DNA from 2 places in the Micromonospora sp. CA-269861 genome. Region 2 is predicted to be linked to the other one. Evidence: riboswitches for the same ligand, from Rfam matches in the RefSeq annotation. Region 2 holds a riboswitch; the other holds the start of a gene.
What was found. Region 2 has a riboswitch for ZMP and ZTP ahead of ACQP0U_RS15080 (glycine hydroxymethyltransferase). Riboswitches for the same ligand answer to the same signal wherever they lie in the genome.
Positions count from the first base shown of each region.

Region 1: another riboswitch for ZMP and ZTP. It lies ahead of ACQP0U_RS07760 (bifunctional 5,10-methylenetetrahydrofolate dehydrogenase/5,10-methenyltetrahydrofolate cyclohydrolase); the one in region 2 lies ahead of ACQP0U_RS15080 (glycine hydroxymethyltransferase).

Region 1 covers NZ_CP192014.1:1,687,371-1,701,594, forward strand. The annotation lists gene ACQP0U_RS07730 (vitamin B12-dependent ribonucleotide reductase) at 1-1,646, shown strand, start outside; gene ACQP0U_RS07735 (serine/threonine-protein kinase) at 2,320-3,354, shown strand; gene ACQP0U_RS07740 (DUF397 domain-containing protein) at 3,451-3,639, opposite strand; gene ACQP0U_RS07745 (helix-turn-helix domain-containing protein) at 3,650-4,501, opposite strand; gene ACQP0U_RS07750 (hypothetical protein) at 4,813-4,992, shown strand; gene ACQP0U_RS07755 (hypothetical protein) at 4,989-5,207, shown strand; gene ACQP0U_RS07760 (bifunctional 5,10-methylenetetrahydrofolate dehydrogenase/5,10-methenyltetrahydrofolate cyclohydrolase) at 5,309-6,208, opposite strand; ZMP/ZTP riboswitch at 6,222-6,303, opposite strand; gene ACQP0U_RS07765 (NIPSNAP family protein) at 6,401-6,712, opposite strand; gene ACQP0U_RS07770 (RNA polymerase sigma factor) at 6,813-7,382, shown strand; gene ACQP0U_RS07775 (CU044_5270 family protein) at 7,393-8,364, shown strand; gene ACQP0U_RS07780 (FAD-dependent monooxygenase) at 8,388-9,500, opposite strand; gene ACQP0U_RS07785 (DUF2332 family protein) at 9,645-10,580, shown strand; gene ACQP0U_RS07790 (MerR family transcriptional regulator) at 10,636-11,577, opposite strand; gene ACQP0U_RS07795 (dihydrofolate reductase family protein) at 11,632-12,195, opposite strand; gene ACQP0U_RS07800 (MFS transporter) at 12,245-13,519, opposite strand; gene ACQP0U_RS07805 (DUF5522 domain-containing protein) at 13,660-13,914, shown strand; gene ACQP0U_RS07810 (hypothetical protein) at 14,013-14,224, shown strand, end outside.
Region 2 covers NZ_CP192014.1:3,234,909-3,249,132, reverse strand. The annotation lists gene ACQP0U_RS15095 (DNA polymerase domain-containing protein) at 1-909, opposite strand, end outside; gene ACQP0U_RS15090 (histidine phosphatase family protein) at 1,020-1,751, shown strand; gene ACQP0U_RS15085 (NAD(P)H-hydrate dehydratase) at 1,735-2,604, shown strand; ZMP/ZTP riboswitch at 2,686-2,775, shown strand; gene ACQP0U_RS15080 (glycine hydroxymethyltransferase) at 2,795-4,231, shown strand; gene ACQP0U_RS15075 (hypothetical protein) at 4,311-4,571, opposite strand; gene ACQP0U_RS15070 (PLP-dependent aminotransferase family protein) at 4,639-5,889, opposite strand; gene ACQP0U_RS15065 (alpha-hydroxy acid oxidase) at 5,968-7,074, opposite strand; gene ACQP0U_RS15060 (alpha/beta hydrolase) at 7,067-8,011, opposite strand; gene ACQP0U_RS15055 (cytochrome P450) at 8,019-9,230, opposite strand; gene ACQP0U_RS15050 (SGNH/GDSL hydrolase family protein) at 9,298-10,575, opposite strand; gene ACQP0U_RS15045 (AMP-binding protein) at 10,890-12,449, shown strand; gene ACQP0U_RS15040 (MFS transporter) at 12,446-13,669, shown strand; gene ACQP0U_RS15035 (aminoglycoside phosphotransferase family protein) at 13,711-14,224, shown strand, end outside.

The sequences.
Region 1 (14,224 bases), 1.5 Mb from region 2:
TCCCGACCGAGAAGATCGGCGAGACGTCCCGTGCCTACCGGCAGCTCGGCATCGGCTACGCCAACCTGGGCGCCCTGCTGATGGCCACCGGCCTGCCGTACGACTCGGACCAGGGCCGCTCGGTCGCCGCGTCGATCACCTCCCTGATGACCGGCACCGCCTACCGCCGCTCGGCCGAGCTGGCCGGCGTCGTCGGCCCGTACGACGGCTACGCCCGCAACGCCGAGCCGCACAAGCGGGTCATGCGCAAGCACGCCGCCGCCAACGACGAGATCAAGCCGACCAGCCCGGTGGCCACCGCGATCGTCCGTGAGGCGACCAAGCAGTGGACCCAGGGCAACAAGATCGGTGACAAGTTCGGTTGGCGCAACGCGCAGGCGAGCGTCCTCGCCCCGACCGGCACGATCGGCTTCATGATGGACTGCGACACGACCGGCGTGGAGCCGGACCTGGCGCTCGTCAAGTTCAAGAAGCTTGTCGGCGGCGGATCGATGCAGATCGTCAACCAGACGGTGCCGCGCGCCCTGCGCAGCCTCGGCTACCCCGAGGAGCAGGTCGAGGCGATCGTCGAGCACATCGCCGACCACGGTCACGTGGTGGACGCCCCGGGCCTCAAGCCGGAGCACTACGCGGTCTTCGACTGCGCCATGGGGGAGCGGACGATCGCCCCGATGGGTCACGTGCGGATGATGGCGGCCATCCAGCCGTTCGTCTCCGGCGCCATCTCCAAGACGGTCAACATGCCGGAAGCGGCCACCGTCGAGGACGTCGAGAAGATCTACTTCGAGGGCTGGAAGCTCGGCCTCAAGGCGCTGGCGATCTACCGCGACAACTGCAAGGTCGGTCAGCCGCTCTCGGTGGCCAAGTCCAACAAGGCCACCGAGACGGCCGCCGTCGAGACCGCAGCGGCCGCGCCGGCCGCGGTCGAGAAGGTCATCGAGTACCGGCCGGTGCGTAAGCGCCTGCCAAAGAAGCGCCCGTCCGAGACGGTCAGCTTCTCCGTCGGTGGCGCCGAGGGCTACCTGACCGCGTCTTCCTACCCGGACGACGGCCTCGGTGAGGTCTTCCTGAAGATGTCCAAGCAGGGCTCGACCCTGGCCGGCGTGATGGACGCCTTCTCGGTGGCCATCAGCATCGGTCTGCAGTACGGCGTGCCGCTGGAGACGTTTGTCAGCAAGTTCACCAACATGCGCTTCGAGCCGGCCGGCATGACCGACGACCCGGACGTGCGGATGGCGGCCTCGGTGATGGACTACATCTTCCGTCGCCTGGCGCTGGACTTCCTGCCCTACGAGCGCCGCGCCGAGCTGGGCATCTTCACCGCCTCGGAGCGGGCCGCGCAGCTGCGGGCCGAGGCCGACGCGGAGGCCGCAGCGGCGGTGGGCGCAGAGCTCACCGTGATGGCGTCCTCGGCGCCGGTGGAGACCCCGGCCAAGCCGGAGGCGCTCGCCCAGCCGGCCCAGGAGATGGCCGACGTGGCCGCCGCCAAGCCGGCTCCGAGCGTGGGCTCCAGCACCGAACTGCTGGAGGCCGTGATCGGCAAGGCCGCCGACGCGCCGCTCTGCTTCACCTGCGGTACGAAGATGCGCCCGGCCGGTAGCTGCTACGTCTGCGAGGGCTGCGGCTCCACCAGCGGCTGCAGCTGACGTACGCGAAACGAGCCCCGGGCGTTGACACGCTCGGGGCTCGTAGGCCGGGAAGCTGACCATTTGTAGTACTACGCGTCGTTGCTTCTGATGGCTGACTATGCGGCTTGACTAAGTGGCTATGGGATCCCGGATTGTCGCGCGTTGGCTCATTTCTGACATTGGCAATGCAAGGTCTACTGCAGTGGCCCGAGACGTTCCAGGATCTGGCGGAGGTGACCGTGAGGGTGTTGGGATTGAGAGGCGCGAGGGACAAGCTGATGTGGGCATTGGTCGAGGGGCCATGCCGGCAGGACGCCCTGGTTAAAGACCATGCCACTGTTTCGGCGCCTGCAGGGGACCGAGGTGCGCAGTTGGTGTGGGTGCGTAAGGAGGTGCTTGAGCTCCTCGATCGCTGGACGCCGGAGGTCGTGGCGGTCCGTGTGGCAGACCCAGGCGGCCAGGCAAACAGCCTTCCCCGAGCTGAGGTCGAAGGCGTGATCCAGGAGGCGTTAGCCTTCCGTGGAGTGCGATGCCGTCGGCTTTATAGTGCGAGCGTTCGAGCGGCTTACTCAGCAAAGAACGGCTCTGAGTTGAAGATCGCTCTTGCGGCAATCCCGGCTACTGCCTCGACCCCGGCGAGCCGCATTGAGCCGGTCGCATCTGCGCTATGTGAGCTGCCTGCCAAGCGCTCATGACGACTTTCGAACGTATACGCCACCTCGGCGGTGGTCACTTCGGTGAAGTCTGGCTTGAACGCGATAGGGCGCTGGACCGACTTTGTGCCGCCAAGTATCTCCATCGGAGCGATCAGCTCGGCCCTCGCGATGCCTTCGTTGAGGCGCAGGCGATGGTCTTAGCTGAGCACGACAACGTCGTGAAGATTTATTCTGCAGACCTGGCAGACGGTGTTCCAGTGATTCGGATGGAATACCTGCCTGGCGGCAGTATTCAGGACCTATATGCCGGCACGCCGCTGCCTGTCTCGGTGGCTGTTGCGGCTATCGAGGACGCCTCTAGAGGGTTGGAATACTTGCACATCCGTGGCTGGCTGCATCGTGATATTAAGCCCGCGAATCTGATGCTGACGGCGAGCGGTCAAGTGAAGGTCTCCGACTTTGGGCTGGCCTGTAGTATAGGCGAGGCGGCTGAGGCTCCAGTTGGATACATTGCCCATCTGCCCCCCGAGTCTATGGCGGACAATGGCTACATCGACGATGTGGCCGGTGATATATACGCGATGGGAGTCACGCTCTATCGCTTGCTCAATGGTGATCAGTCGCTCGACGTCGAGGTTAGTACCACCGCAGACCTTGCGACCCTCATCGAAAGGGGCAAATTCCCTCGACGTGATGAATTCCTTCCTCACGTTCATCAGGGGCTGCGACGAGTTGTCCGCAAGGCCTTGCACGTCGATCCATCACGCCGATACGCCTCTGCGAGTCAACTCCGTCATGCGCTCGAAGTGTCGCGACCCTGCGTGTCCTGGACGCAAGTCTATACTGACGGCGGTCAAGGCTGGGATGGCGCGATGATAGATGGATCAGCAATGTGGCGAGCGCGCTTGAGCCTCACCCGCCGTCACCGTCACTCATTCCGGCTTGAGCGCTGCGGACTCGGTGGCACGTATCGTTCCCGTGGAGCTGACGCAGGCGAGTTCAACGACCGCGGTGAGGCGATGCGCCATGCAACAGAGATTCTCGGGCGGGTCGCATCGCAAGGACGCTAGCTGGCGTCAAGCGACACCGTCGCGCCGCTTCTCATCTGCTCGTTAGCTGACGTTCTCCAGAGCTGGCCACGCCCTCGTCCCCGCCCGTGCGAATGATCAATCTTGGATGCCGGCTCGAACCCGCAGAACCGTCAAGAAGACGCACCAAGCACTCTGATGGAATGAAAGTGCGGGACCGTTCGGATCCTTGCTGTCTCGGATCTGTACCAAGCCTTCGACATGCCTTGCTTCGACGCAGGCACCGTTGCTGCCGCTGCGGGTGCTCTTGCGCCACTGCGAGTCCACCGCACGTCTCCTACACCTCGCGCCTCGCGCTCCGGATCTCCTCGATCATGGCGGCCGAGTCGGTAGGTGACATGGCCGCAGCGCGCAGACTGTTGAACACCACCGTACAACGCCTCACGTCTTCACCTTCCGCGTAGAGGTCACCGGTGAGGCCCTCGATGTAGACCACGCTGGGTCCATCGGCGAAGTTAAGGATGTGGAAGCTCGTCAACATCGAGGCGTAGGCACCCTCGCGGAACGGGATCACCTGGAGGGTGACGTTCCAGCGCTTGCTGGCGTCGACCAGGGCGGTGAGCTGTGCGGCCATGACGGCCGCTCCGCCGATCTGACGGTGAAGGACCGCCTCGTCGAGCACTGCGACGAGTCGTAGCTTGCCGGAGGCGATCAGCTCCTGCCGCTGCATCCGCACCGTGACCCGTCGCTCCACGGCCTCTGGCGATGGCTCGAAGGCGTCTTCGCTGGTCATCGCTCGGGCATAGTCGGCGGTCTGGAGCAACCCCGGGACCACCAATGTCTCGAAGTTCTGCACCTCCTCGGCCGCCGACTCCAAGCCGATGTACTGGCGATACGACGATGGCAGATCGCCGTACTTCGCCCACCAGCCGCGCTGCTTTCCGGTCTTTGCCATCGACAGGAGCGTGTTGCGCAGCTCGGCATCGGCAACGCCGTACCGGTCGAGTAGGGCGTTGAGCGCTGGTGCCTTGATGCCCACGCGTCCGGCCTCGATGCGCCGGAGCGTGCTCGCCGAGACCTCGATGACGTCGGCGGCCTGCTCGGCCGTCACGCTGGCCTCTTCGCGCGCCCGACGGAGCTGTGCGCCGAGCTGGAAGCGAACGAAGGTCGGACTCTCCATGGCGGTCATTGTGCCGCTAGCGCCCCGCCGCAGGATCACCGAACACGCCCATGCCTTCTGAGGGGCCTTCGTTGACTATCCAAAAATGCGTGCGCAAGATGAGCGTGCAGTCCGCTGGATCGGCAGGGAGGTCCAATGATGGGTCGGGTGCCGTACGACGACTACCTGCTGGCGGTGGCGCTGACCCTGGCTCGGCGGCATCGGCCGGTCTGGTCATGGCAGCGGTGGCGGTGGATCTGCCGATGCGGGGCGGAGTTGCCATGCCGAGCCCGGCATCGCATCCCGATCCGGCGGGGGCATTGGCCAGGGGAGGAGCAGGAGTGATCGAGGATCAGGTCGGACGAGTCCTGTCCGTGCACCTGCCCGGCGTCGACGGCCTGTGCGCTGGCTGCCGCTGGTGGTGGACGCGGCTGTCTCCGTACCCCTGTTATCAGGCGGAATGGGCGGCCCGCTGGCACGCCCGGTCGGCCACCCGGCGCTTCCTGGATGGTCTGCCGTGACCACCCACGGTCCGGTCCTTCCGGTGTGGACCTGCGGCGGCTGCGCCGCGCCCTGGCCCTGCCGGACCCGGCGTACCGAGCTGCGTGCCGAGTTCGAGGGCGCACCTGTGTCGTTGGCCCTCTACATGGGGTCCTACCTGGTCTGGGCGGCCGAGGATCTGACCTGGGTGCCCGCCGGGCTGCTGCACCGGCGTTTCCTGGGCTGGGTCCGGTGAACCTCGTCGGTGGGACGCGCAGTTGTCTCGATCACTTGATGCTGAGTAGCTGTCGACGGTCCGTTCTGACTACTCAGCATCAAGTGATCTCGGCGACCGGGCTACTGGCTCGCGCGCTCGGCGGCGCGTACGGCGTTGCGGAACAGCATCGCGACGGTGGTCGGGCCGACCCCGCCGACCCGGGGCGTGATGGCGCCGGCGACCTCGGCGCACGCTTCGTCCACGTCCGGCAGGAGACGCCGGCCCTCGTAGCGGACGCCGGCGCCGATGACGACGGCGCCGGGCTTGACGTGCTCGGGCTGCACGATCCCGGGTACGCCGGCGGCGGCGACGAGGATGTCGGCGCGGCGGGTGTAGCGGGCCCAGTCGGGCACCCCGGTGTGGACGACGGTGACGGCGGCGTTGGCGGTCGGGCGCTTCTGGGCGAGCAGCATCGCCAGGGGCCGGCCCAGGGTGGCGCCCCGGCCGAGGATGACGACCTCGCGACCGGCGACGGGGATCTCGTAGTACGCCAGGAGGGCTTCGATGCCGGCGGGGGTGCAGGGCAGCGGGCCGGGCAGGCCGACGGCGAGACGTCCCATGTTGAGCGGGTGCATACCGTCGACGTCCTTGTCGGGGTCGATGGTCTGCAGCGCCGCGTCGTAGTCCAGATGCCCCGGCACGGGGTACTGCACGAGCAGCCCGTGGACGGCCGGATCATCGTTGAATCGGGCGATGGCCTGGTGCAGCTCGGCCTGGGTGACGGTGGCGGGCAGGTGTACGTGCGGGGAGTCGAACCCGAGCGCTGCGGCCTGGCGCTGCTTGATGGCGATGTATCCGGCGCTGGCGTCGTCGTCGCCCACGAGCATGGTGGCGAGGCTCGGCGTGATCCCGCGGCTGCGTAGGCGGGCGGCTGCGGCGGCGGTCTCGGCCAGGACGGCTTCGGCCACGGGTGCGCCCGGCAGGAGTCGGGCCGCGCCCGACGGGGTGTGGTTTTCGACGGATTCGCTGGTCGTGGTCATGACGGTTCCTCGACGCAGGCGCCCAGGCGGTCGACGCCCGCGAGAGGCTCCCCGATGGTTTAACCATCCCCGTGCCGCCAGTCGCCGGTTCTTCGATAATGCCGCATCACCAGGGCGGTTGCCCAACCGGACCAGCAGCGCAGGGCAGACCCGCACCGGGGGGATGGTGCCGTCGACGGAGCCGGGTGGGGTTCAGTCAGTCGGCAGGAGCGGGCGCATGAACGTTCGTTCGTAGCGCACGACACAACCCGAGCTGTCGCGGATGCTGTCTGCCGCGACGAACTCCGGGTCCTTGCCGAACCGTGCGCGGTAACGCTCGTAGGCCGCCAGGCTCTCGAAGCTGAACAGCGCCTCGGCCTTGTCGCTGGCGCCCTCGGCGGGCAGGAAGTAACCGTGGTGCACACCACCGTGCTTGGCCACCAGCCGCATCCATGCTCGGGCGAAGTCTTCGAACGCCTCGATCTGCGTGGGATCGATGGTGTAGTGCACGACGCAGGTGATCATGACGTCACCCTACGCACCGGCGTTCGTGTCGGACGGATCGGTAACACTCGCGCTCCGCCTGACGAAGAAGGGGTGTGAAGGCTACGAGAGAGGACGGCCTGTGAATGAGCCGAGCCGAGCCGATGACGACATCTCCGGCATCGGAGCCGATCCGGTGGCCTTCGAGGTCTTCTACCGGCGGCACCTGGAGTCGGTGGGCCGGTTCGTGGCGCGGCGGGTCGACGACCCGCACCTCGCCGCCGACCTCACCGCCGACGTGTTCCTGGCGGTGATCGAGTCGGCGGCCGGCTACCGGCCGGACCGGGGTAGCCAGATCGGCTGGCTGTACGGGGTGGCCCGCAACGTCATCGGCGACGAGCGGCGTCGGGCGGCCCAACGGCTGCGGGTGACCGGCCGGCTGGCCGGACGACGGGATCTGGGCCCCGATGACATCGCCCGCATCGAGGAGCGGATCGACGCCGAGTCGGCGGCCCGCCGCACCCACCGAGCGCTGAGCGAGCTGCCCGAAGGCACCCAGACGCTTGTCGAACTCGTCGCCGTGGACGGCCTCACCGTCGCGGAGGCGGCGACCGTGCTCGGGATGTCGCCGGTCGCCGCTCGGGTCCGCCTGCATCGTGCCCGCCGCGTCGTCCGCGCCGTGCTCGCCCGCCCGGCCACCACACTCGCCTGATGAGACGGAGATGACGATGAACGAGACCGAACGATCGCCGCAGGGTTTCGAGGAGCAACTCCTCAGGGATCTGACGGCACATGTCGCCCAACGGGCCGAGATGGCGTCGGCCGCCCGTCCCGCCGGACGCCGCACCCGGTTCCTGCGCGGTTGGCGCCTCGCCGGAGCGTTCGGGCTGGCAGTCGCGCTGACCGCCGGTGGTCTGGCGGTCCAGACGATGAGGCTGGGCGATCAGGCGCCGCCGACGGCAAGCGCGTCGGAGATCTTCCATCTGGCGGCCGACGCGGCCCGGCAGCAGCCGGAGCTCACCGCCCGGCCCGAGCAGTACGTCTTCACGGAAACCCTGGCGACGATCCGGGACCTGCCGGACAGCGGCCCGTACCGGACCATCCGCAACCAACTGTGGCAGTCGGCCGGTGGAGTCGCGTACACGCAGGGACGTTACCGACCGGAGACCGATCCGAACGGGTGGGGCGGGCTGAGGGTGCTCCGCATCGATGATCCCGCCGATCCGGACAAGGAACTCGACGCGTTCCAGCCGCCCGCGTACCACGGCGACCTGCCCACCGATCCGGACGAGCTGTTTCGATACCTTCGGGAGAACCCGGTCGACCTGCATCTTCCCGAGGCAGCCGACGAGAAGGCCGTCTACGGGGGCGAAAGCATGCCGTACACCACCGCCAGGTCGATGCTCGACGGCTACGTGCCGCCCCGGGCGCTGGCGGCGCTGTTCGAAGTGCTGGCGCGGGAACCCGGAGCGGTAGTCATATCGGGTGACGTGGTGGACGCCGCCGGCCGCCATGGGGTGGCGATCCGGATGCCCGGTGTGATCGGCGGCAACGTGGATCTGATCTTCGATCGGGACTCCCACGTCTACCTTGGCACCCGCAACTCCGTGGTGCGTAACGGCAAGGAGTCGCTGGAGTCGGCCGCCGCGCTTCTGCGGGTCGCCATCGTCGACCGGCCGGGCCAGCAGCCGTGAGCGGGCCGGTCACGTCGGACCGGTCAGGGCTGGGCGAACAGGGGCCCGTAGTTCGAGCGGAACATCTGCTCGCCGAGGCGGCGCATCACCAGGTCGCGCAGCGCGGGCGGGAGCCCGGTGGCCTTGTCCCGGCGGTGGGTCTGGCCGAGCACCCAGTTCGTCCGCGGGCGGCGTCGTGCCTCGAAACCACGCAACGCGGCGGCGACGGAATCGGCGGTGGCCAACGCCGAGGCGAGTACGACGGCGTCCTCCAGGGCCATCGCCGCACCCTGGGCCATGTTCGGTGAGGTGGCGTGGGCGGCGTCGCCGATCAGCAGCACCGGCCCGCGGGACCAGGAGTCGAGCGCGACCTCCTGGTTCGGCCCGGCGTGCAGGGTGCTGTCGTCGTAGTCGAGGGCCTTGAGCATGGTGGGCACCGGCTCGGTGAACGTCGCTGCCAGCTCGTCGCGCCAACCGGGCCGGTCGGCCACCGGGCCGTCGTTGTAGTAGCAGTACGTCTGCTCGGCGCTGATCGGGATGGTCAGGAACTGCCTCCCGCGCCCCAACTGCACCGACCAGACCGGCTCGTCGTCGAGGCGGGGAGCGACCCACCGGTACGCGTACTGGCCGAGGTCGCGGGCGGCCTGGCCGTCGAAGGCGAGCCGGCGGACCGTCGAGTTCACCCCGTCCGCGCCGAGCACCAGGTCGTACCGTTCGGTGCTGTTGTCGTCGAACTCGACGGCGACCTGGTCGCCCTCGGTAAGAAGCGCGACCGGCGCGCGGCCCCAGCGGATCGGGGCGTCGCCGACGCCGTCGAGCAGCGCCCGGTGCAGCCGCGCCCGGGGCAACGACACGCACGGTCCGACGCCCTGCCACAGGGCGGCCACGTCGATGTCGAAGAGGCGACGCCCGCGCTGGTTGGCGCTGCGCTGCCGGGTGATCTCGACGGCGACGTCGGCGACCGACTCCCGCAGACCGAGTACGTCGAGCATCCGGGTCGCGTTGCCGGTGAGGTAGATCCCGGTGCCGGAGTCGGTCGGCCCAGGCGCCCGCTCGACCACGTCGATCGTCGCGCCCCACTCGCGCAGCGCGGCCACTGTCGCCAGTCCGGCGACACCACCCCCGACGATCAGTACCCGGACACCGTCACCCTGCACGACACGTTCCTCCCCGTTGCCCTGCCGCACCCCGGCTGAGCTGCTGCTCAACGGTCCGGCCGCCGCAGCACTCTACGAGGCGGGTGAGTCAGCGCACGGAAATGGGGGCTGAACTACCGAGGAATGGGCTGCGACGATGAGGGCATGACGACCGCTGAGGCGTACGCCGAGTTCGGCATCCGCGAGGCGCGCGGGGTGTCGCGCACGTACGAGCGTCTGTCGCAGGCCGTCGCCCGCGACGACGCCCTGATCGCCCTGCTCGACGGGCTCCCGCCGGCCAAGCGGCAGCCGAATCTGCTGTTCGGCGTCGTCCGCTGGCTCGGTGGCCCGGTCGACGATCCGGTCACCTTCCACGACTTCGTGGTGACGCACTGGCCCGCCGTCGAGACGGAACTGCTCACCCGGGCCACCCAGACGAACGAGGCGGGCCGGTGCGCGGTCCTGCTGCCGCTGCTCGCCGCGTTGCCACAGCCCCTCGCCCTGCTGGAGGTCGGCGCGTCGGCCGGGCTCTGCCTCTATCCCGACCGGTACGCGTACCGCTACGGCGATCATCAGGTGGGCTCTGGAGAGCCGGTCCTGGACTGCGTGGCCACCGGGTTGGAGCCGCCGAGACGCGTACCCCAGGTGGTGTGGCGGGCCGGCCTGGACCTCAACCCGCTCGACGTGACCGACCCCCACGACGTGTCCTGGTTGGACGCCCTGATCTGGCCGGAGCACGCTCACCGGCGGGCCCGGCTGCGGGCCGCGGCGGCGGTCGCCGCCGCCGACCCGCCCCTGCTGGTCCGGGGTGATCTGGTGGACGACCTGCCGGCGTTGGCCGCGCGGGCACCGGCCGACGCGACGCTTGTGGTCTTCCACACGTCAGTGCTCTACCAGGTGCCGTCCCCGCGTCGGGACGCGTTCGTCCGGCTGGTTCGCGAGCTGCCCGGCCACTGGGTGGCGAACGAGGGCCCGGAGGTGCTCCGGTACGACGCGTTGCCCGAGCCGCCGAACGATGCGCTGCACAACGTTCTCGCGCTCGACGGGAAGCCGTTGGCCTGGGCCAGAGGCCACGGCCAGGCGATGACCTGGTTCGGCTGAAGCCGCCCAGCCGAGTCTGGCCGGTCCGGTCAGCCGCCTGGCCGGTCAGGTCACTTCAGCGAGCCGGCTCGGGCATCCGGGCGCGCAGGGCCCGGATGAACCAGTCCACCGCCGGCACGGTCGCGTCGCCTGTCGACCAGCCGTTGAGCACCGCCAACAAATCGACGTAGCGGTCCCGGCGGGGATCGTTTGCCGGCAGCAGCCGGTCGAGCAACCGCTGACGTAGGTCGGCGTTGTCGGAGTGACCGTGCAGGGTCGCGTACCGGCTGGTGACGGCCGCGACCACCGGTTCGGCGTCCGGGCTGGTCGGGTCGAGGCCGGCCGCGAGGGCGGGGGCCACCGCGTCCCGGACCAGCGCCACGGCGTCCGGGCGGGGTACCCCCGGGACGTCGTAATCGGCTGCGTACTGCCGCGCCAGCCCTCGCATCCGTGCCCGGAAGTCGCGGTCCCGGCACAACTCGGCCAGCTCCAGCCACGCCTCGACCTGCTCGACGGTGGGGTCGTCGGGAAGCTCCGGTGTCATCGAGACGATCACCCCCGGGTACGCGGGCTGGTCGGCGAGGTCGGCGAAGACGTTGGCCAGGAAGTCGGCCACCAGCTGCCCCCGCTCGCGGGTGGTGAGCTGGGCCAACCGGTGCAGCTCGTCCACCTCGGCCGGGCCCGACCCGCGCCTCGCCGCGACGGTGAGCACCGCCTGGCGTGACCGCAGCACCCGGATCTGCACCGCCAACGCCTCGGCGTGCGCGGCGGCCACCTCGCGCAGGGGCACCTCGCGGTCCACCACCCGCCGGATGGTGGCCAGGTCCAGGCCCAGTTCACGCAGTGTCCGGACCAGCTCCAGGCGGGCCACGGCGTCCGGGCCGTACCGCCGGTAGCCGGTTGGGCTCCGGTCGGTCGGTGGCACGATCCCGCTGTCGGCGTAGTACCTGATGGTCTTGACGCTCAGGCCGGTCCGTTGGGCCAGCTCGCCGATCGTGTGCCGCGTCTCCCCGCTCATGCCTCCACCCTCGCGTCTCCCCCCGGTGGAGACTCAAGCCGCTGCGCTCATCGGTCAGCGGACCCGCTCGTGGCGGAGCAGGACCACGCCGTTTCCGAAGACGCGGCTCTCCACCAGCCGCAGACCGGTCGGGGCGTCGGCGTCGGGGAAGAGTCGGCGACCCCGACCGACAAGCACCGGGTGGACGTAGATCCGGTACTCGTCGATCAGGTCGTGCCGGGCGAACGTCGCTGCCAGGTCCGCGCCACCGAGCGCCAGGTCACCGCCCGGTTCGGCGGTGAGCTTGCGGACCTGCTCGACGTCGACCTCACGCACGACAGTGGCGTTCCAGTCGGCGTGGTCGAGCGTGCGCGAGTAGACGACCTTCGGCATGTCCCGCCAGATGCGGGCGAACTCACGTTCCGGGCCGCTGGCGTTCGGGTCCTGATCGGCGGTCGGCCAGTAGGCGGCCATCAGCTCGTGGCTGACCCGGCCGCTGAGGAACCCGCCCATCGGGGCGATCACGTCGTTGAAGTGCTGGTGCAACTCTTCATCGACCTGGTGCCAGCCGATGTCGCCATCCGGGCCCTCGAAGAACCCGTCCAACGACACGCTCATCTGCACAACGATCTTCCGCATCGCATCTCCTCCATGCTCATCAGGGTGACCAGGTGAGCATCGCCGGTCCCTACGACGAAAGCGGTGGCGTGTCGCGCATTCGCCGCAGCGGGGAACAGACCACGAACAGGCACGCGGCCCAGGTGCCCAGTACACACACCCAGAGCGCGCCGCGCAGCCCCAGCATGGTGCCGAGCGCACCGCCGGTGAGCGCGCCGAGTGGGATCACCCCCAGACAGATCCAGAGGAACGCCGCGTTGACCCGACCGAGGAGCGCCGACGGGGTGATCCGTTGCCGGTACGACATCGCCGCCACGTTGAACAACACCGCGTTGGCCGAGAACGCGGCCAGACCGACCCCGTAGAGCAGCACTCCCCAACCGGGCTGGGCCAGCGGCATGAGCAGGTAGAACGGGCCCGGGACGGTCATCGCCACCCAGATCACCCGGGCCGAACCGAGCCAGGCCGTCAGCCGGGCGGCCAGCACCCCCACCACCAGCCCGCCGACGGCGCTGACCGAGAAGACCAACCCCACCTGCACCGGGTCGGCGTGCAGCTCACGGACCAGGAAGGTCACCTCGATCGAGCCGGACGCCATCACCCAGAAGTTCGACCAGGTGGTGCAGGCCAGGATGCTGACCAGGAGCGGCTGTCGGCGGATGAAACCGAGCCCGCCGGTCAGCTCCACCCGCAGTGGCACGCGGGGTGACGGCTCGCGGCGTACCGGGGCCTCCCGGATCAGGATCAGCGTCAGCGCGCTGACCAGGAAGGCGAACCCGTTGGTCAGGAACGTGCGGGCCGCGCCGACCAGCCCGATCAACGCGCCGCTGATCGTCGGGCCGACCAGTTCGGCGGCGTCCTGGCTGATGGTGAGCTTGGCGTTGCCGTCCACCAGCAGGTCCGCCGGCACCAGCCGCGGCAGCAGGCTCTTGTACGCGACGGTGAACAGCACGGTGAGCACTCCACCGAGCCCGACCACCGCGTACAGGAAGGGCAGGGTGAGGTGGCCGACCAGAGCGGCCACCGGCAGGGACAGCATGAGCGCGGCCCGACCCAGGTCACACGCGATCATCAGCCGCCGCTGGTCGAGCCGGTCGGCGACGAAGCCCGCCGGCAGGGAGAAGAGCAGGTACGGCAACCAGGCCAGGACTGTCAACAGAGAGATCTGGAAGACGCTGGCGTGCAGGGTGTCCGCGGCGAGCAGCGGCACCGCCACCCCGGCGATCCTGGTGCCCAGCTCGCTGACCGTCTGACCGCCCCAGAGCAGCAGGAAGTTCCGGCTGCGCCACAGCGACCGGGCCGTACCCACCTCGACCACCGAGGCTTGCTCCACCTGCTGACTCACCGTCGTTGCCTGTCTGCGCGGGCCTGCGCCGCTGACCGGCGGCTCGCGGACTCTACCGGCGTCCCGCCTCGCCCGGCACCGCGGTTTCGCCGGCACGCACCGCCGAGCCGCCCGCCGCCGGCCTCCCTAGACTCCTACGGGTGAGCGAAGAGCGACGACCCCTGGCCGACCGCCCGCTCACCGAGCCGCATCCGTCCCGGCTACCGCCCGAGCACCCCGACCGGGCGCGGATCATCGCCGCGCACACCGCCGCGTTGGCCGCCGGTGAGGCCGGCTACCTCGACCCGGGGAGCGGGCTGTTCGTGCTCAGCGCCGGGTTTCTGGCCCGCCGTGGCACCTGCTGCGGACGCGGCTGCCGGCACTGTCCGTACGTGGACGATCCACCGTCGGGATAGGCGTCAGCGGGGGCTTTCGCCCGACACCGACACCCCGTACGGTGTCCGACGGACATCCGGCGGGCGCTCACCGCCGTCGGTCGGCGAGAGGGTGGAATGTGCGCGGGCGGATCGTGGTCGCCGGGCTGGCCGGGCTGCTGCTGAGCGGCTGCGCCGACGAGGCGGAACCGGTGGCGGTGCCGCCGCCGGCGCCGATCGCGGTGGACGTGGCGGCGGCCTCCTCGGGCGGCGCCTGCCGTCTGCTGGATTTCGCGGTGATCGAGCAGGTGGTGAAGGCGCGTTTCGACGTGGCGGCGGCGAGCGAACAGGG
Region 2 (14,224 bases):
GTGCCGGTCACCGTCCAGGCCGGCGTGCGGGTCGCCGCGCTCGGCGAACCGGGCCGGCATGCTGAGCACGTCGAAGTCCTCCGGGCGGACCTGGTCCAGCTCCGACCAGTCCAGCGGCGCGGAGACCAGCGCGGCCGGCGTCGGCCGGATCGAGTACGCCGAGGTCACCGTGTGGTCCCGGGCCATCTGGTTGTAGTCGACGAAGACCGGCCGGTCCCGCTGTTCGCGCCACCAGGTGGTGGTGACCAGATCCGGCAGCCGGCGCTGCATCTCCCGGCCCAGCGCGAGCACCGCCCGACGGCAGTCACCGAAGCTCCACCTCGGCTCGATCGACAGGTAGACGTGCAGACCCCGACCGCCGGTGGTCTTCGGGTAGCCGGTCATGCCCAGCTCGGCGAGGAACGCCCGCACCTCGTGCGCCACCGGCACCACCTGCTCGAAGCCGACGCCGGGCATCGGGTCCAGGTCGATGCGCAGCTGGTCGGGGCGTTCCACGTCGGCGGCGGTGACCGGCCACGGGTGGAACCGCAGGGTGCCCAGGTTGGCGGCCCAGATGACCACGGCCAACTCGCTCGGCGCGACCTCGTCGGCGGTACGGCCACTGGGGAAGGTGATGTGCGCGGTCCGCACCCACTCGGGCGCGCCCGCCGGAAGCCGCTTCTGGTAGAACGCGTCGCCCCGGTTGGTCTGCCGGGTGGCGATCGTCGCGCCCTCGAAGACACCGCGGGGCCAGCGTTCCAGCATGGTCGGCCGATCCCGCAGCGCGCGCAGGATGCCGTCACCCACCGCCAGGAAGTAGCGGACCACGTCCAGCTTGGTCAGCCCACGCTCCGGAAAGTACGGCTTGTCGGGGCTGGAGACGCGGACCAGCCGCTCCCCCACCTGGATCTCCTCCGCCGCCGTGGCCACGCCACCGAGGGTACGACCTGCGCCCCTGCCCGGATGCCCACCGAGCGGACATCGGCATGGCGGATCGTCGGACACGGTTACCGTTGGCGGCGCCCGGGTAGGGGGGCCGCATGGCGGAACTGGCAACCCTCTGGATCGTCCGGCACGGCGAGAGCACCGCGAACGTCGCGGCGACGCACGCCGAGGCGGCGGGCGCGGAGCTGATCGACCTCACCCACCGCGACGCCGACGTGCCGCTCTCCGCGACCGGCGAGGACCAGGCCCGGGCGACCGGCCGTTGGCTGGCTGAGCTGGCGGACGCGAAGCGCCCGGACGTGGCGGTGGTGTCGCCGTACCTGCGCGCGGTGCAGACCTCGCGGCTGGCGCTGGCCGGCACCGACATTCCGGTCCACCGCGACGAGCGGCTGCGCGACCGGGAGCTGGGCATCCTCGACGGGCTGACCGGGCACGGGGTGCGGCGACGCTACCCGGACGAGGCCGACCGTCGGCAACGGTTGGGCAAGTTCTACTACCGGCCGCCGGGCGGTGAGTCCTGGACGGATGTCGCGTTGCGGCTGCGGACGCTGCTGGGCGACCTGCGCCGTGACCACGAGGGTTGTCGAGTGCTGCTCTTCGGTCACGACGCGCTGGTCTTCCTGCTCCGCTATCTGGTGGAAGGGTTGACCGAGGACGAGCTGATGGCGCTCACCCGGCAGGAGGTGATCGCCAACTGCTCGATCACCGAGTGGTCGGCGGATGCCGAGGACCGCCTGACGCTCACCGCTTTCAACGATGTCGCGCACCTGCGTCAGCAGGGCGCCCAGCCGACCAGGGAGGACGAGATCCATGCCGAGCCGGTCTGAGGTGAAGGTGATCACGCCGGGGTTGCTGCGGGACTGGGCGCTGCCGGTGCCGGTCGGTGGGAAGGAGAGCCGGGGCACCGTGCTGGTGGTCGGCGGTTCCCGATTCACGCCGGGCGCGGTGCTGCTCGCCGGGGTGGCCGCGCTGCGCGCGGGCGCCGGGGTGCTCCAGCTCGCCGCCGCCGAGTCCACGGCCGCCGCGCTGAGCATCCAGGTGCCCGAGGCGCTGGTGGTCGGTCTGCCGGAGACCGCCGACGGCGCGGTGGCCGCCGACCGGGACGGCCAGCTCGGTGACCTGGTCGCGCAGGCCGACGTGGTGACGCTCGGCCCCGGTCTGAAGGCGATCGACGAGACCAACCGGCTGCTGGGCCTGGTCCTGGAGGCGGCCCGTCCGGACACGTCGCTGGTGCTCGACGCGTACGCCCTCGGTGCGCTCAGCCACGCGCCGGACCTGCTGGTCGGCTCGGGGCGACCGGTGGTGCTCACCCCCAACGTCACCGAGGCCGGGCACCTGCTCGGTCGGGACCCGGGCGACGACCTGGACGCCGAGGCGGCCGAGTTGGCCGCCCGGTACGACGCGGTCGTGTCGCTGTACGGGCACGTGGCCGCCCCGGACGGTCGCGGTTGGCGGGAGGAGAGCGGCGACGCCGGGCTGGGTACCTCCGGCAGCGGGGACGTGCTCGCCGGGTTGCTGGCGGGGCTGCTGTCCCGGGGCGCCGACCCGGCGCAGGCCGCCTGCTGGGGTTCGTTCGCGCACTCGGTGAGTGGCCAGCGGCTGATCCCCCGCTACGGCCGGATCGGTTTTCTGGCTCGGGAGCTGCTCGACGAGATCCCCCGCACGCTGGCCATGGTCTGATCGGGTCCGGGTCCTTCGTCGAACCTCGGCGGAGCTCTGCTGGAGGGCGAACCGAAGGGCCGGGCCCGGCCCGGTAGGATCGGCCCGGGCCGTTACTGGCGCGTGGGGATGGAGAACCATCGGGGAGCGGCCTCGTCACGTGGACGTTTGCCGAGCGCCTGGGCCTTCCCGCACGTCTGTTGGAGGTCGCATGTCCCGCAACGCCGAGTCCACCGCATTCCGGAGCGCCCTTGAGGTGATCCGGGCTGTCGAGCCGCGGGTCGCCGACGCCATCGGCGCCGAGCTGACCGACCAGCGGGAGTCACTGAAGCTGATCGCCAGCGAGAACTACGCCTCCCCGGCGACCCTGCTGGCCATGGGCAACTGGTTCAGCGACAAGTACGCCGAGGGCACCGTCGGCCGCCGCTTCTACGCCGGTTGCCAGAACGTCGACACCGTCGAGGCGCTCGCCGCCGAGCACGCCCGGGAGCTGTTCGGCGCCGCGCACGCGTACGTGCAGCCGCACTCGGGCATCGACGCCAACCTGGTCGCCTTCTGGGCGGTGCTTGCCGACCGGGTGGAGTCCCCCGCCCTGAAGAAGGCCCAGGTCCGCCAGGTCAACGACCTCACCGAGGCCGACTGGTTCGCGCTGCGCCGCGAGCTGGGCAACCAGCGGATGCTCGGCATGTCGCTGGACGCCGGCGGCCACCTCACCCACGGTTTCCGGCCGAACATCTCCGGCAAGATGTTCGACCAGCGCAGCTACGGCACCGACCCGGCGACCGGCCTGATCGACTACGACCGGGTGGCCGAGGCGGCCCGCGAGTTCAAGCCGCTGATCCTGGTGGGCGGCTACTCGGCGTACCCCCGGAAGGTGAACTTCCGGATCCTGCGCGAGATCGCCGACTCGGTCGGTGCGACCTTCATGGTCGACATGGCGCACTTCGCGGGCCTGGTGGCCGGCAAGGTGTTCACCGGCGACTTCGACCCGGTGCCGCACGCGCACATCGTCACGACCACCACGCACAAGTCGTTGCGCGGGCCGCGCGGCGGCATGGTGCTCTGCCAGCCGGAGCTGGCCGACCAGGTGGACCGGGGCTGCCCGATGGTGCTCGGCGGTCCGCTGCCGCACGTCATGGCCGCGAAGGCGGTCGCGCTCGCCGAGGCCCGCCGGCCCGACTTCGCCGACTACGCCCAGCGGATCGTGGACAACTCGCAGGCGCTCGCCGAGGGGCTGCTGCGCCGCGGCGCGACGCTGGTCACCGGTGGCACCGACAACCACCTGGTGCTGATCGACGTGTCCGGCTACGGGCTCACCGGCCGGCAGGCCGAGCAGGCACTGCTCGACTCGGGCATCGTCACCAACCGCAACTCGGTCCCGCAGGACCCGAACGGGGCCTGGTACACGTCCGGGATCCGGATCGGCACCCCGGCGCTGACCACCCGGGGCCTCGGCACCGCCGAGATGGACCAGACCGCCGAGCTGATCCACACCGTGTTGACCCAGACCACCGCCGGCGCGAACGCCGACGGCACGCCGTCGAAGGCGAAGTACACGCTGGACCCCGGCCTGGCCGACAAGGTCGCCCGCCAGGCCACCGACCTGCTGGCCACGTACCCCCTCTACCCCGGCATCGACCTGAGCTGAGCGGCGGTACCACTGACGGCAACGTCACCCCGGCACTCATTCGAGTGCCGGGGGTCGGGCCGTCGCGGGCCGGTGGCGATCAGGCCATGGGTCGCTTCAGGTGGTAGCGGTGGACCTCGGTGCTGCCCTGGACGTTGTTGACGTCCTCGGCGGCGGAGACGAGCTCCCACCCCTCCCGGCCGGCGCGGTTGAGGTGCGCGATGGCGGTGTCGCCGAAGGCCGTGATGTCCTTGCGTGACCCGTCCGGCGCGTACCAGACGAACGAGACGTGAAAATTGCGGCCCTGTCCCTGATAGCGACGGACGAGCAGGGCGTACTCCCAGGCAACCATGCGGCTTATTATGACCGTCCACCCAGGACGGCGACACGCGGGTCGTCGCGCATTGCCATCCGATGAACGCGGTGTGTCAACCCGCCCGGCGCGTCAGCTCGTCGGTGATCAGCGCCGCGAGCCGATCCAGCCCGACGTCGATCTGCTCCGGCGTGACAGCACTGACCGACAACCGCAACGCGCAGACCGGCGCGGTGTCGTCGTAGAAATGCGCCATCGGCGTCCACAGCACCCCGTGGTCACGGGCCGAGCGGTCCAGCAGCGCGTCGTCGACCGGGAACGGCACGGTCACCACCACGAAGAACCCGCCGGCCGGCACCGTCCAGCGCACCGCCGGCTGGTCCGGCTGGTCGGGGAAGCGCCGGGTCAGGCCGGCCACCAGGTGGCGCAGATTCCGGGTGTACGCGGACCGCTCCCGGTTGTTCGCGGCCACCAGGCTGCATCCGTGTTCGAGCAGCCGACCGCCGATCACCGCCTGCGCGATCGGCGACGTGTTCACCGTGACCATGCTCTTGATCATGGCCAGCTGGTCGGCGAGCGGGCCGACCCGCCCGTCCGCACCGGCCACCCGCTGGTCGGCGACGACGTACCCGACCCGGGCGCCGGGGAGCACGGTCTTGGCGAACGAGCCGAGGTAGACGACCCGTCGCCCGGTGTCCAACGCCTTGAGGGTGGGCGGGCGCGGCCCGTCGTCGATGTGGAACAGCCCGTACGGGTTGTCCTCCAGCAGCAGCAGATCCTCCTGCGCGGCCAGGTCCAGCAGCCGTTGGCGGTGGGCGGTGTCGATGCTGACCCCGGAGGGGTTGGCGAAGTCCGGCATCAGGTAGCAGGCGCGCGGGCGTAGCCCCGCCGCCCGTGCCCGGCGGACCTGAGCGGCCAGGTCGGCCAGATCGACCCCGGCCGACCCACCGGCGACCGGCCACACCGGCAGGTCCACCAGCCGGGCCGCCCCGGTCAGCCCGACGTAGGTCGGGGCGACCGCGAGCAGCACATCCGTCGGCCCGGCCCGCAACGCCCGCAGCACCAGGAACATGGCCTCCTGGCAGCCGACGGTCACCACCACGTCCTCCGGGTCGACGGTGATCCCCTCGTCGACGGCGAGGTTGCGGGCGATCAGGTGGTGCACGATGCCCTTGGTCCGGCCGTACTGCAGCAGTAGCCGCCGGGCCTGCTCCGGTCGGTGCCCCAGGTCGTCCACGAGGTGCCGGTGGAAGGTGTCCAGGTGCCGGTGCACCGCCGCGAGGTCAAAGAACTCCTCGTACGGCCGGCCGGCCGCGAGGGACACCGCCGCCGGATAACGCTCGGACACCTCGTTGAGGAAGTTCATCGAGGTCAGCGCCGGATCGCCGAGCGCGGGGTGCAGGTCGGCGACGCTCAGGTCGACAGGTTCGGCGGCGTTCACCCCTCAACCACCCGCCCCGAGGGTGCGCAGCTCGCCGGCCGCCGCCACGTCGGCGCAGCCGGCCAGGGTGAGCGCGTCGGTCAACTCGGCGACGAGCAGGCCCAACGCGTCCCGGGCGGCCGCTTCGCCGCCGACCGCCAGCGCCCAGAGCAGCGGCCTGCCAACCAGCACCCCGGCCGCGCCCAGCGCCAGTGCCCGCAGCACGTCGGTGCCGCCCCGGATGCCGCTGTCCAGCAGCACCTGGCAGTCGTCACCGACCGCGTCGACGACCTCCGGCAGCATGGTGACGCTCGCCGGTGAGCCGTCCAGTTGCCGCCCGCCGTGGTTGGAGACGACCACCGCGTCCGCGCCGACCCGGACCGCCTCGGTCGCGTCGCGCGGGTCCAGCAGCCCCTTGACCACAAGCGGCAGGTCGACCTGCTCGCGCAGCCACGCCAGGTCCGTCCAGCGCAGGGCCGGCGCGAACGACGCGGCGGTGTGCGCGGCGATCGCGGACACCCCGGGAGCACCTGAGTGGGCCAGCGCGTCGCGACCGTCGGGGAGGTTCGCGGCGACCACGTCGGTCGGCAGCCGGAACGCGTTGCGCAGGTCCCGGGGACGCCGGCCGAGCACCGGGACGTCCACGGTGACCACCAGCGCCCGGCACCCGGCCGCGACGACCCGGTCCAGCAGGTCGCGGACGAGAGCCCGGTCGCGCAGCCAGTAGAGCTGGAACCAGACGTCCGCGCCCACCCCGGTGACCTGTTCGATGGGTGTGCTGCCCAGCGTGCTCGCCAGGTACGGGATCCCGGCCGCGCCGGCCGCCGCCGCCAGCCCCAGCTCCCCGTCCGGGTGCACCAGCCGCTGGTACGCCATCGGCGCCACCCCGACCGGCATGGCGTAACGACGGCCGAGTAGCTGGGTACCGAGGTCGACGGTGTCCACCCCGCGCAGCATCCGGGGCAGCACCGCGACCCGGTCCAGCGCGTGCCGGTTCGCGGCGAGGGTCACCTCGGACGCGCTGCCGCCGGCCAGGTAGTCCCACACGTCCGGCGACAGTAGTGCCCGGGCCCGCTCCGCGTAGTCGGCGAGCGACACGGCCGGCACGTCGGCCAGCATCCGCTCACCCATCGACCGGCCCGGCCGGCAGCCCGAAGCGCTCCCGGAGGAACGCCGCAGCGCTCTCCTGCGCCCGCCGCCCGTCGGTGAAGGTCCCCGGCATGGCGAAGAACCCGTGGATCATGCCCGGGTAGTGCTCCAGCCGGGTGGACACACCAGCGTCGCGCAGCCGCTCGGCGTACCGCTGCCCCTCGGCGCGCAGCGGGTCCAGTTCGGCGGTGATCACCAGCGCGGGCGGCAGCCCGGACAGGTCGTCGGCGAGCAGCGGCGAGGCCAGCGGATCCCGGGCGTGCGCCGGGTCGGCCAGGTAGTGCGTCCGGTACCAGGCGACCGAACGGCTGTTGAACAGCGCCGGGTCGTCGTCACCTGCCGGTTCGCCGCTCTGGTCGGTGTTCGGGTAGACCAGCAGTTGCGCGACGAGCGGGGGCCCGTCCGCGCGGCTGAGCAGGGTGACCGCGGCGGCCAGGTTCCCGCCGGCGCTGTCCCCACCCACCGCCAGCCGGGTTGGGTCCACGCCCAGCCGGTCGGCGTGCCGGGCGATCCACGAGGCTGCGCCGTGGCAGTCGTGCACCGCCGCCGGGAACGGGTGCTCCGGGGCGAGGCGGTAGCCGACGGTGATCACCTGACAGGGCACGGCGTTGGCCAGGCGCCGGCAGATGCCGTCGGCGGTGTCGATGCTGCCGAGCGTCCAGCCACCGCCGAAGAAGTACAGCAGGGTGGGCAGCGGACCCGACCCGCTCGGCCGGTACACCCGTACCGGCAGTTCCCCGGCGGGGCCGGGGATCCGCTCGTCGCGTACCTCGGTCACCGGCTCGACCGCGCCGCTGCCGGCGCGGATCGCGGCCAGGTCCGCGGCGCGCGCCTCGGGAAGGGTCTGCACGTACAGCGGCGGGGTGCCGGCCGCGGCACGGGCCGCCCGGTACGCCGCCACCTCCGGATGCACTGCCATGTCGCTCCTATCCGCCGGTGCTGACCAGCAACTTGTCGATGCCGCGCAGGAACAGGCTGCCGCTGTACGTCGGCGTTTCGGTGACCGTGAGCGCGGGGAACCTGGCGAACAACCGGGGCAGCGCGAGCCGACCCTCCAACCGCGACACCGCCGCGCCGAGGCAGAAGTGCAGACCCACACCGAAGGCCAGCGACGGAGGGCCGGGACGGGTCGCGTCGAAGGTGTCCGGGGCTGGGAAGCGGGCCGGGTCCCGATTGGCCGCCCCGATCATGATCAGCACGTTGTCGTCAGCGGCGACCGGCACGCCGTGCAGCACGGTGTCCGCCGGCGCGGCGCGGGCCAGGAAGTGCACCGGGCTCGCCAACCGCAGCACCTCGTCGACGCAGCCCTGCGCCAGCGTGGTGTCGGTGGGCAGCGCCGCGACCGTCTCCGGGTGGGCCAGCAGCAACGGCAGCCCGTTGCTGAACATGTAGACGGTGGTGACGAAGCTGGCGTTGAACAGCACGATCAAGTTGCTGATCAACTCCTCCTCGGTCAGCTCCACCTCGCCGGAGTCGAGCGCCTCGACCAACGCACTGAGCAGGTCGTCCCCGGGCACCCGGCGGCGGTGCCCGAGCAGGTCCCGGTAGAGGGCCCGCAACTCCTGCGCGGCGGTGTTGGCGGCGGCGAGGCGCTGCGGGGTCTTCCCCGCCACGTCCAGGAATTCGTCAATCCACTCCACCCGCTCGCGGTACCACGGCAACTCCGCCGCCGGGATACCGATGAACTCGGCCATCACCAGGGCCGGGATCGGGTACGCGAAGTCGGCCACGAAGTCGACCACGCCCTCCCCGGCGTCCGCCATCCGGTCCAGCAGTTCGTCGACCACCCGCAGGATCACCGGTTCCAGCGCGCCGAGCCGGCGCGGCGTGAAGGTGCGGGAGAAGACGTGCCGCATCCGGGTGTGATCGGGCGGGTTGACGAACATCATCGAGGTCTGGAAGGTCCGCAGGATCTCCTGCTCCTCCCAGCCCGGCGGCGGCTGTTTCGTCCACTCCGGATCGCGCAGCAGCGCGTCGACGAGGTCGTACCCGACCGCGACGGCGGCCACCGTACGGTGCTCGGCGCGCGTCGGCACCGCGCTGATCGGGCCGAGCCGGTGCAGGTCCGCGTACCACGGGTACGGATTCTGTCTGCCCTGTTCGCTGTACAGGCCGGTGAGTATCTCCTCCACGTCCACGGCCAACTCCTCCCCAGGATGTCGGTGGCCGGGGGCAGCGGGGATCGCCCGCCGCCCCCGGCCGATGTCACAGGTCGAGCAGCCGCAGCGGCACGGCGTCGGCCAGTGCCTGGTTTCCGGCGTCGTTCGGGTGGATGTGGTCTCCCGAGTCGTACGCGGGCAGCAGCTGGCTGGGCCGGGCCGGGTCGCGCAGCACCCGGTCGAAGTCGAGCAGACCGTCGAACTCCCGGCTGCCGCGCAGGTACGCGTTCACCGCCTGGCGGGTGGCCTCCTTCTGCGGCGTCCACACGCCCGGCGCGCCGTGCCCCTCGTACGGGGTCAGCGTGGCCACCAGGCTGGTCAGGCCGCGCTGCTGGAGCTGCTGGTTGATCTGCCGCAGGGTGCCGATGATCGCCTCGGGTGCGTCGTTCGACATCCAGATGTCGTTGATGCCCAGGTGGGTGACGACGGTACGCACCCCGGTCTGCGGAAAGACGTCCTCGTTGAGCCGGGCCGCCGCGTTCGGGCCGAGCTGGTAGTAGCCCGGGTAGTTGCCGTCGCCCGGCTCGGTGCCCTCATGGTTGAGCCGGTTGCCGGCCAGGCTCAGGTTGAGCACGCCCGGGGTGCGCTTGTCCGGCCGGTCGGCGAGCAGCCGGTCGGAGAGCAGGTCGGGCCAGCGCCGGTTGGCGTTGACGGTGCTGCCGTTGCCGTCACCGATCGAGTCGCTGAGCACGACGAGCGAGCCTGGGCTGCCCTTGCGCTGCACGTCGATGCCGGAGAGGAAGAACCAGCAGCAGGTGGGACGGGTGGTGAACCCGGTGCCCTCGGCCACCCCGGTCAGATCCCCCGCGCCGATGAAGTTGGCCTGCTGGGACTGCCCGTGGAACGTGGTCGGGCCGGTCGGCGTCGGGAAGTGCAGGGTGACCACCAGGTCACTGTCGTCCGCGACCGGGAAGGCCAACGGGTCGCTGAGCAGTTCCGCGCCCCGGTTCATGGTCGCCGTGGCGGCACCGGTGAAGGTCAGCGGGCGCACCGACGCCGCGACGATGTCGGAGAGGTCGTCGGGGGTCGCGGTGTTCGGCCGGGCGATGGTGGCGCGCCCGACGGTAACCGCCTGCTCGCCGTAGAGGTTGCTCAGGCGTACCCGTAGCGCCGGGCCGCCCACCGACACGTGCACGATCATCCGGACGCTCTGGTTGTTGAGGCCGGTGTTGGTCAACCCGACCGAGTTGCCCCGGGTGACCGCGGTGGCCCAACTGCCCGCCCACTCGGCGCGGTCGGGTCGGCCGGCGGCGGTGCCGGACGGACCGGCGCTGGCGACGACGGCGGGTGCGCCGACGACCAACAGCGCGGTCGCGGCGGCGATGACAGGCCATCTCTTCGGGGTTGCCGTTGCCATGGAACCTCCATCGTGTGGCAGCCCAGGGCCGTCCGCTGACGGCGCCCGCCTGGACGATGGTCCAGAAACCTAGCCGCCGCCGCTGACGGGCGTCAATCAACCTGATCGACGCCATCAAATGTCCGGCGGGTCGCTCGGATCGCCCGTCGGCACGGTTCCTACCAGCCGTTTCGCGCCTAGGCTTCCAGGCGGCGGCGGTGCGGTCGCCCAAGCGCGCCACCGTCGCGTCGTCACCGGGAGCTGCCCGGGGACCACCGCTTTTCTCAGATGGGGGCTGCCGGATGACTGACGGACCCGGGCACACGCCGACCTACGTGCACAGGGTGTTGGACCTCTTCGCCGAATTCGGCGACCGGGAGGCGTTGGTCGGCGCCGACCGGCGACTCACCTACACCGAGGCCGCCGCGCGGGTCCGGGCGATGGCCGCGACGTTGACCCGGCACGGCGTACGGCCCGGGTCGGCGGTGCTGGTGACCGTCGCGAACGCGGTGGAGGGTCCGCTGCTGCAGCTCGCCCTGCATCTGCTCGGTTGCCGGACGATGTGGGTCGCCCCGGTGACCGCGCGCCGGGAGGTCGACGAGTTCATCCGGTTGGCCCGCCCGGACGCCCTGGTCTACGACGCCCGGGACCGGGCCAGTCTGGGCCCGGAGCTGGCCGCGGCGCTGCCCGGCACACCGGTCTGCTGCCTGGGCGCGGGCGGTGCCGGCCCCGACCTCACCGCCGACACCGACGTGACGGACCTGCCGACGTCCGTGCCGGCGCCCGAGTCGTTCCTGCAGACCAGCGGCACCACCGGAAGCCCCAAGCTGGTGCACCACCGGGAGAGCTTCTACGCCCAGATCCTCACCCTGGCCGCCGACTTTCGCGCCGCCGGGTTCCCGTTGCTGCGGCACCTGTCGCACTCGCCGATGTGGCTGGCCAGCGGGCAGATCACCACGCTGTTCAACCTGTTCACCGGCGGGGTGCTGTTCCTGCGCGACGACTGGGATCCGGTGGCCTTCGTGGACACCGTGCAGCGGGAGCGGATCAACTCGACGTTCGTCACCCCGCCGATGCTCTACGAGGTGTTGGATCACCCGGCGCTCGTCGGCGCGGACTTCTCCGCCATGTTCATGTTCAACGTGGGCGCCGGGCCCGCCGCGCCCGCCCGGCTGCGCCAGGCCATCGCGCGGTTCGGCCCGGTGCTGCGCATCGTGTACGGCCTCAGCGAGGCGGTCGTGATCACCGCGCTGCCCGGGCTGACCGACGATCCGGAGCACCCGGAGCGGCTGCGCTCCTGCGGACGGCCCTACGGCGACGTCCGTGTCGAGATCCGCGACGACGACGGAGCGGTACTGCCGACGGGCCGCGACGGCGAGGTGTGGGTGCGCACCCGACTGAGCTTCGCCGGCTACCACGGTCAACCGGAGTTGACCGCGCAGACGCTCGTCGACGGGTGGGTGCGGACCCGCGACATCGGCCACCTCGACGACGACGGCTACCTCTACCTGGTCGACCGGGCGCACGACATGATCGTCACGCACCGACGGAACTGGGCGATCTTCTGCCGCCCCATCGAGGACGTGCTGGTCGGGCACCCGCGGGTACGCGCCGCCGCCGTGATCGGCGTGCCGGACGAGACGGTCGGCGAGGTCCCGTACGCGTACGTGGTGCTCGGGCCGGACGCGACGGTCACCGGGGCGGAGCTGATCGACCTGGTGACCGCCGACCTCAACGAGATGTGGGCGCCAGCCGGCGTGGAGTTCGTCGACCGGCTGCCGGTGAACCGGTCGATGAAGGTGGACAAGCGGGCGCTGCGCGCGCGGTACGCGGCCCGCCGGGCGGCGGCGGTCGGGGCGTGACCCCCCGCCGGCAACTGGTCGTCCTGGTCAGCGCCGACCTGATCTCGAACCTGGGCACCCGCATCTCGGTGGTGACCATCCCGTGGCTGGTGCTGGTCACCACCGGCAGCCCCACCAAGATGGGCCTTGTCGCGTTCGCCGAGACCCTGCCGTACCTGCTGTCCAGCGCGTTGGGCACGCCCTGGGCGGACCGGATCGGCCTGCGCCGTACCTCGATCCTCTGCGACGCCGGCAGCGCGGTGGCGATGGTCGTCGTGGCGCTGACCCCGTGGTTGGGCTTCGCCCCGCTGGTGGCGCTCGTCGCGGTGGCCGGCGCGCTGCGCGGCATCGGCGACCGGGTGAAACACGTGATGTTCCGCCCGGTCGCGGAGGCCGCCGGAGTGCCGCTGATCCGGCTGACCTCCGCGTACGACGGCCTCAGCCGGGTGATGACCCTGTTCGGCGCCGCCGTCGGCGGCCTGTTGATCGCCGCGTTCGGGGTGACCGAGGCGATCCTCATCGACGCGGCCAGCTTCGGCGTCTGCGCGCTGCTCGTCGGCGTCCTGGTCCGCCCGCCGGCCGCCCCGACGCAACCCGCCCAGCCGGAGAGCTACCTGCGCGCGCTGCGGGGCGGCTTCAGCTACCTGGGTCGGGACAGACCGCTGCTCGGCATGCTCGCCGTCATCTCGGCGCTGAACATGGTGGCCAACGCCAGCGTGGCCGTCTACATCCCGGTCTGGGTGGCCCGGGAGTTGCACGGCCCGAGCGGGCTCGGCCTGGTGCTGGCGGCGTTCTCGGCGGGCGCGCTGCTGGGCAACCTGTTGTTCACCGCGCTCGGGCCCCGGCTGCCCCGACGGCTGACGTTCCTCCTCGGCGCGCTCGTCGCCGGCACTCCCCGGCTGGTGGCGCTGGCGATCAGCGACGAGCTGCCGGTGGTGCTCGTGGTGACGTTCCTGTCCGGAGTCGGCATCGCGGCGATCAACCCGCTGCTCGGCGTGGCGCTCTACGAACGGGTGCCGCCGGAGTTGCAGACCCGGGTGATCGGCATCGCCGGTTCGTTGGCGTTCGTCGGGTTGCCGGTCGGCGCGCTGCTCGGCGGCTGGTCGGTGGACGCGCTGGGGCTCACCCCGGCCCTGCTGACCATGGCGGCGGCGTGCCTGGTGGTCACCGCGTACCCGCTGGTGGCCCGCTCGTCCGAGTCGACGACCCCGACGCGGTCCACCCCCGTCGCCACCTCGTAAACCCGTTGCGGGGCTGGCCCGGCTGCCGCAGGCTCGGGCCGATGAGCGAAGCAGCCCCGTACGGCGTGCCGGAGACCGACGACGCCGTGGCCGACCGGATCGACGTGACACTGGTCCGCCGACTGGTGGCCGAGCAGTTCCCCCAGTGGGCGCACCTGCCGGTACGCCCGGTCGAGGTCGACGGCTGGGACAACCGTACGTTCCACCTGGGCGGGACGATGACCGCACGGCTGCCCAGCGGTGCCGGGTACGCCCTCCAGGTCGCCAAGGAGCAGCGTTGGCTGCCGGTGCTCGGGCCACAGTTGCCGGTGCAGATCCCCACGCCACTGGCACACGGCCGGCCCGGGGCCGGATACCCGTACCCATGGTCGGTCTACCTGTGGATCGACGGGCAGACCGCCCGCGCCGAGCGGATCGACGACCTGACCCGGTTCGCCACCGACCTCGCCGCCTTCCTACGCGCCCTGCGCAGCGTGGACACCACCGGCGGCCCGGCGGCCGGCCCGCACAGCGCCTGGCGGGGCGGGCCACTGTCCACGTACGACGCGGAGACCC